Regions from separate parts of the Akkermansia sp. NBRC 115031 genome, predicted to be linked through region 1. Evidence: riboswitches for the same ligand, from Rfam matches in the RefSeq annotation. Region 1 holds a riboswitch; each other region holds the start of a gene.
The links. A riboswitch is a leader RNA that binds a small molecule or an ion and turns the genes downstream of it on or off. The one in region 1 is predicted to bind cobalamin.

Region 2: it holds a riboswitch for cobalamin, as region 1 does, so the genes downstream of both, QSJ36_RS12665 (sirohydrochlorin cobaltochelatase) here and QSJ36_RS00830 (autotransporter outer membrane beta-barrel domain-containing protein) in region 1, are expected to answer to the same signal.
Region 3: it holds a riboswitch for cobalamin, as region 1 does, so the genes downstream of both, QSJ36_RS10020 (ribonucleoside triphosphate reductase) here and QSJ36_RS00830 (autotransporter outer membrane beta-barrel domain-containing protein) in region 1, are expected to answer to the same signal.

Annotation. Positions count from the first base shown of each region.
Region 1 is NZ_BSQU01000001.1:215,191-217,452, forward strand. Features, by position in the region: gene QSJ36_RS00830 (autotransporter outer membrane beta-barrel domain-containing protein) at 1-760, opposite strand, end outside; cobalamin riboswitch at 795-933, opposite strand; gene QSJ36_RS00835 (acyltransferase family protein) at 1,088-1,717, shown strand; gene QSJ36_RS00840 (bifunctional adenosylcobinamide kinase/adenosylcobinamide-phosphate guanylyltransferase) at 2,104-2,262, opposite strand, start outside.
Region 2 is NZ_BSQU01000012.1:27,049-29,310, reverse strand. Features, by position in the region: gene QSJ36_RS12675 (TlpA disulfide reductase family protein) at 1-331, shown strand, start outside; gene QSJ36_RS12670 (TfoX/Sxy family protein) at 374-733, opposite strand; cobalamin riboswitch at 1,027-1,232, shown strand; gene QSJ36_RS12665 (sirohydrochlorin cobaltochelatase) at 1,242-2,207, shown strand; gene cobI (precorrin-2 C(20)-methyltransferase) at 2,209-2,262, shown strand, end outside.
Region 3 is NZ_BSQU01000007.1:35,354-37,615, reverse strand. Features, by position in the region: gene QSJ36_RS10025 (glycoside hydrolase family 88 protein) at 1-698, opposite strand, end outside; cobalamin riboswitch at 903-1,104, shown strand; gene QSJ36_RS10020 (ribonucleoside triphosphate reductase) at 1,255-2,262, shown strand, end outside.

The DNA of each region.
Region 1 (2,262 bases):
CGTAGCCGCCGGCCGTCGCCGCGGAAATGCTGCCGGTGGAGGAAAAGGTGCCGATGTTGACGTCCTTGTAGCGCGGGCCCTGGTAGTCCATGGTATTTCCGTAGGCATACAGTCCCCTCGCATAGTTTCCTGTTCCCAGGTCCACGGAGATTTTGCCGGCCATCGTTCCAATGTCCAGGCGCCCCTGATAGGCGTAAATGCCATTGGAGGAGAAATTGGCCGTGATGGAGATGAGGGCGTCTTCCGTGATCGTTCCGATGGAGAGTATTTTCCCGTAGCTCCGGATGCCGGTGGCATTCGTTCTGGCTGCGGAGATGTTGAATGTTCCTGCCAGGGTGCCGATGTCCACATTGACTCCGGAGGAGGTGTCAATGCCGAAGGCGTTGTTTGCCGTGGAGGAGACGTTGAATACGGCATCCCCGGCAATCGCGCCAATGCTGAGGGTGCCTGATTTTCCCCAGATTCCGCGCACGTTGCTGGAGCCTGTCACGTTGAATGTGGCGGAGACCGTTCCCAGGGCCGCATCTGAGGCGGTTCTGGCTACAGTGGCGTCATAAGCGCCGGCCAGGTCTTCCCTGGCAGTATCCTGGGCATGGACCGTTCCCAGCATGCCGAGGCAGGCCAGGGTCATAGCCACAGCCTGCATCCGGTGCCTGGCGTGGCACGGTGTTTTTTCAGGAGTGTTGAACATTCCGGACTTCAAGGAGGCCGGACCATCATAGTCTGCTCCGTTCAAGCGGAGCGTGTTGGATGAATGCATGTGTATGGTCTGAATGCCGGAATACTCGCCGGCGGTTCATAAAATACTTCGGGGCTGGCGATCTGGCTCATTGCAGGTTTTTAAGCCGTGCAATATACAGTGGCGGTACCGCTCCGGATTCACACCGGATTCCCCATCTATTTCCTGCCCGTACCACGGGCTTCCCGGAAGCGCCTCCGGTTGGTGAGGGAGGCATGGCATGCCTAACATATCCTCCGGACCCTGTCAATTGGAACTTTTTCTTGCGTTTGGCTCCCTGTTTCGTATTGCCATGAAGGACGGCCGTGCTATCATGGCGCCCCGGATGTTCGTTATTGTATTTGGCATATGTATGAAGCGTTAACGAACTCTCCTTCACATGCGCCGGGCATCGTCCGGGGAAGGAAACTGACGGAGAAGTGCCGTGACCCGTGGGTAGATATTATCCGTGTGCTGGCCATGTTGCTTATCATGATCCAGCATACTCCCGCTTCTCATGGCTTCACTGTGTATGCAACACGTGCGGGCGTATTTTTCTTTTTCATGGCGGCGGGTTACTTCCTGGCCCGGAAGTATGGGGGCAGCCCGGCCCCGGTGCCCTGGCTTAACTGGAGAAAAGCGTTTCTGATTCTGTGTGCCTATTTATTTTGGATTTTCGTTTCCATGGCCTTGTTCGGGTTTCCCGCGGACATTGTAAAATGGATGACCGGTCTGGGAATAGGGCGCCCTCCTTTGGGAACTGTTTTATGGTTTTTGCGGGATTTAATGGTGTTTGTGCTGGTTTCAGGAGCGTTATTCCGGATGCCGCGGGCCTGTCTGCTCATTCTGTCCATGGCCTCCCTGGTGCTTTTCAGTACGAGCAATTCCCTTTACTTGTCCTTCGAATACATGGACAAGGTTTTCTGCGTTATCCATCCCAGGGGGGTGGAGCATTTGCCCTTGGCATGTTTTTGTGCCGTTATTCCCTTGAAGAGTTGAAGAATGCAGTCGGTAAAGCGTGGCTGTACGTGCTGATGGTGTTTCCCGTTATTTTTAATGGGAAATGTACAGCACCGTTCAGGAGTCTGCGTTATCCTTGTGCATGGGCGTGCTGTGGCTGACATCCTGCGCCTTCTTGATGATGCGGTATTTTCCGGGAATCTCCTCTTTCTGCGCCCGTTTGGCTCCCTCCGTCTTTTTTGTATATGCCGCGCATGCCCTGGTTTATGAGTGCATGCTCAGGCTCGGTTTTCCAAGGGGAAGCTTCTGGATATGGGGAATGGCCGTACCCCTTGTTTTTCTGGCTCTGAGCGGACTGTACTTTTTACTGGCGCGGATGTGTCCGGCAGTGTTGAAGTATATTGCGCTGAAGAATTGACCGTCTGCTATTTTTTTACGGTTACGGGAAGCCCCGCAACCATGAAGTAAACTTCGTCCGCGCTTTTGGCTAGAAGCTGGTTGGCTATTCCCAGTCCGTCGCAGTAGTGGCGCGTTTCCGCGTCCGCCTGGCTGATGCCCATGCCGGTTTCAGAGGAGACCAGAAC
Region 2 (2,262 bases), on a different contig from region 1:
GGCCCAGATCCAGTCCAACCCGCTGGAAGCGGTGACGGCCATCACGCGCCTCAAGACGGCGGTCCCCTCCGTCAAGGAGTTCGACGAACCGCTGGCGACTCTGAAGGCGAACAAGGACCTGCCGAAGCTGGCCGACCTCAACAAGAAGATTTCCGCCCTGGAACAGCGGAAGGCGAAAGGCCGCAAGGTTTCGGAATCCGACCTTAAGTCCCTGGCGCAGGCCGTGGACAAATTCGCGGAGTCCGACAATGAAGCCACGCAGACCGTTGCGGGCAATCTGAAAAAGAGCCTTTCTTCCCTGGCTGTGCCAGAGGCTCCGGAAGATAAATAAGCCTTTCAGCCGAACGGCATTTCATCCGGAACAAACAGGCGTTTACGGACGCCTGTTTCTTTTTTCTCCGGAAGCTTTTTTCTTCTTTCCGGATAAGACATCCGGAGCGGAGAGAACGGAACAGGTTGCCCGGACAAAGGAGGAGAGAGCCCGGTCATCATCCAGTTCCGTCATCAGGAAATGCGGCCTGGCGCCGGGATAGGGACTGCCCTGCTCCTGCTGCGGAAGCAGCTTCAGGCCCGGCTCCGTGATTTTGACAAATAATTGGTTGTCACATACCAGGCCGAAATATTTCCGGTCACAGTACAGGCCGTATTCCCCAAACATTTTTTTGAAGGAAATCTCCCCGGCATGCCGGAGCTGGAAACAGATATATTCTACAACATCCGGGGAAGAAGCCATGCTCCATGCTCTCATACCTGCCCCGCCTTCTGCAAGCAGCAAACTCCGGCCTGCGGCCCACCGGATTGGAAAGCCCCGGCACGGTACGGAATGGGCCGCTTCCTCCCTCTCTTTTCCGCCGGGATTTCTGCACCCCGGAATGCCCCGTCTTCCACCGCTTCCGCATCCGGAACCCTGCATTTTTTCCAAAAGCAGGCGCAGGAACGGCCAAAAGGCGGTTTTTACCCGTCCACGCACATTTTTTCCCAGTCTCCGGAAATTCGGCGGCGTTCTAATAAACATTGACAGTGACGGCTAAAAACGCCATTAAACACGCCGAAGCAACGGGGAATTCCGTGAGAACCGGAAACAGTCGCGCTGCGGTATCGGGTTACAAACCCTCAAGGAACGCTTTTCCGCCAGCGTTCCGGTCAGCCAGTCCTCCCATTCCGGAGGGTGAAGGCGAGGGGGAGGTTGGAGACCCGGAGTCCGAATATCCTTGCTTCGGTTCACCATACCTCATCAACGCATGATTGAAGCATCCTCTTACGTGCCGGGGGCATTCCTGCCCCTTTCCTCCGTTTTTCTTGCAGGACTCACCCTGTTTTCCCTGCCCGTGCTTTCCGCCGCCCCATGCAGGGAGGAAGCGTCCCCCGCCCCGGCGGAACAGGCGGCGCCGTCACGGCAGGAAGGGCTTCTTCTCGTGGCCTTCGGGACCAGCCACCAGGACGCTACCGTCTCCTACAAGGAGCTGGAGAAGGACATGCTGGCCCATTATGCCCCGGACCGCCTGAAGTGGAGCTACACTTCAAGCATTATCCGCAAGAAGCTTGCCGGACGCGGAACCCCCGTTCCCTCCGTGGAGGAAAATCTGGAACAGATGGCCCGCAAAGGCATACGCACATTGCGCGTCCAGTCCCTTCACATCGCCCCCGGCGAGGAGTTTTCCCGGATGGAGAGGCAGATCGTCAGTTTCCTGGCGCGCCATCCGGACAGCTTTGACCACGTGTTCATCGGCCGCCCCCTGCTGGAAAGCGAACGGGACAGGAACGAGGCCATCACGGCCCTTCTGGAGCATTTCCCCGCGGAACGGAAGAAGGATGAAGCCATCCTGCTCATGGGGCACGGCCAGCAGGAAGGACGCTGCGACATGGTGCTTTCCGACTTCGCCCGCGAGCTGAACGACCGAGACAGCCTGGCGTTTTTCGCCACCGTGGAAGGAACGCGGGGGGTGGCCCCCATTCTGGAACAGCTTAAAAAGTCCGGCGCCAAGACCGTCTGGCTGGCCCCCTTCATGCTGGTGGCCGGAGACCACGCCAAGAACGACCTGGGCGGGGATGAGGAGGATTCCTGGGCTTCCATGCTCAGGAAGGAGGGCTTCACCGTCAAGACCCACCTGCGTGGGCTGGGGGAAAACCCGGGCATCCGCGCCGTTTTTTCCCGCCATGCCCGGACCACGGAGGACGACCTCATGACCCCCAAACAAGCGCATTGACATGGCCAGCCCTGGAAAGTTCTACGGGGTGGGCATCGGCCCCGGAAATCCGGAA
Region 3 (2,262 bases), on a different contig from region 1:
ACCCAGCCGTTGCCCCGGCTCCAGAACATCTTTTTCCCATTAGCCGCCGGAATGGTGAAGTAACGGGAATCACGGAAAAACAGCCCTTCCTTCCGGTCAAAAAGATAGTCGCAGGTGAGCTTGTATTCCCTGTCCATGAATTCCAGATACCGGCGGTCTCCGGTATAGGCCGCCAGCTTCACGAACACGGGAGGGGACATGAACAGGGCGTCCGACCAGCTCCAGCGGTCCTGGCAGCCGGGAGTCCCGAACTGGAGGGAAGCGGAGGAGGGCCGGTTCATCACCCCGTCCAGCACGGCGCGTATTTTCTCCGCCGCAGCGGTATTTCCGTCTTCCATCGCCATCTCCATCCAGGCGTGGCCCACGGCGTGATCGTCCGCATGGTAATGCCGTTTCAGGGTTCTCCATTCCTGTTCCCCTCCTGTTTTCCTCAGCAGCGGCAATCCCGGCCCTTCCGGGACGGCCAGGCCATACTGCACCAGGCCGGAATAAAAGGCGCCGTAGGTCCAGTGCAGCGGCGAGCGTTTTCTGGGATGCTCCGCCTGCCATTTCGCCACCAGGCGGAGATTATCCCGGATGGTCTTTTCATTCCAGTCCGCGGGAGCGCCGGAAGCGGGGCTCCCCGCAGAAAGCGCGGGAAGAACCAGCAGCAGGAAAGATTTACGCCATCCGTTTTTTGAAAAGGAAAAGAAATTCATTTGACTGGTACGGAAAAAGCCGCGCTGAAATTTCTCCGTGAGGAATGAATCTTCCCTTTTCGGCCTGTCCCGTTTTCCCCCGGTCCCCGGAAAGGGGAGGCAAGGGCACATATGGTGCCATGACGGAAGGGAATGCCGCGTTATCAACCATTCCCTGCAGCATATATACAACATATTGTATCATTATAAATATTTAATACATTATTTATACATTTTCCTTGCGGGGGCTCTCTTTCTGTGGTTCATTGCGTTTCAGCGCAGGTAACGGAAGACGGTGAAAATCCGTCGCGGACGCGCCGCTGTAACCGGTAGACGATGGACCGGACACTGACTGCCAGCAGTCGGGAAGTCCCCATCACATGTCGCACCGGAAGCCAGAAGACGACCTGATGCCCCCGTATCCCATCCCGCGGACAGGATGAACATACGCACAGGTCCTCATCGTGCCCCTTGTTAAAAATGCACGCATGCGGCGGCCCCTGCCTATGATTTTTCCAGGCTTTTGCCCAGGCTCGCGGATGAGCGGTCATCATCCCTTCCAAGCGAGACACCCACCATGGCAACAAGCATCATCAAGCGTTCCGGAAAAAAGGAACAATACCAGGGCTACAAAATTGAGGAAGCCGTCAAGAACGCGTTCCACAGCTCCGGCACCGCCTACAACCGTTCCATTTACGAAGAAGTGGAAGCCAAGCTGAGCCATCAGGACTGCGCGCATGTGGAAGAAATCCAGGACATGATAGAACGCGCCCTGTTCCGCTGCGGATACTTTGACACGGCCAAGACCTTCATCACCTACCGCTTCCTGCACAAAATGCAGCGCGAACAGCTCGGGGGCCTCTATTCCGGCAACACGTACGTGGACTGCAAGCAGACGGTGGAGGAATACATCGGCCAGAGCGACTGGCGCATCGCCGCCAACTCCAACACCACGTATTCCAACGCCGGCCTCATCAATAACACGGCGGGAAAGGTGATTGCCAACTACTGGCTGGACCAGGTTTATTCCGCACGGGAGGGGGCCGCCCACCGGGAAGGGGACTACCACATTCATGACCTGGACTGCCTGACCGGGTACTGCGCCGGGTGGAGCCTCCGCAACCTGCTCAACGAAGGATTCAACGGCGTGCGCAGCCGCGTGAACAGCAGGCCGCCGCGCCACTTCCGGGAAGCACTGGGCCAGATGGCCAACTTTCTGGGCATTCTGCAAAGCGAATGGGCCGGAGCCCAGGCCTTCAGCTCCTTTGACACCTTCCTGGCGCCTTACGCCTTCAAGGACCAGGCGGATTTCACGCGCATCAAGAAGGACATCCGCAGCTTCGTCTACAACCTGAACGTGCCCTCCCGCTGGGGGCAGTCCCCCTTCACCAACGTCACGATCGACTGGACCGTGCCGCGGGACCTGCGGGACCAGGCCCCCTTCAGCGGCGGGGAGCACCTCTTTGAAGGGGTGGAGGACCCGGGCCTGCTCTCCCTGGCGCGGGAACGCGGCGTGAACAAGCTGACAGAGCTGACCTACAAGCATTTCCAGAAGGAAATGAACCTGATCAACAAGGCCTTTTAC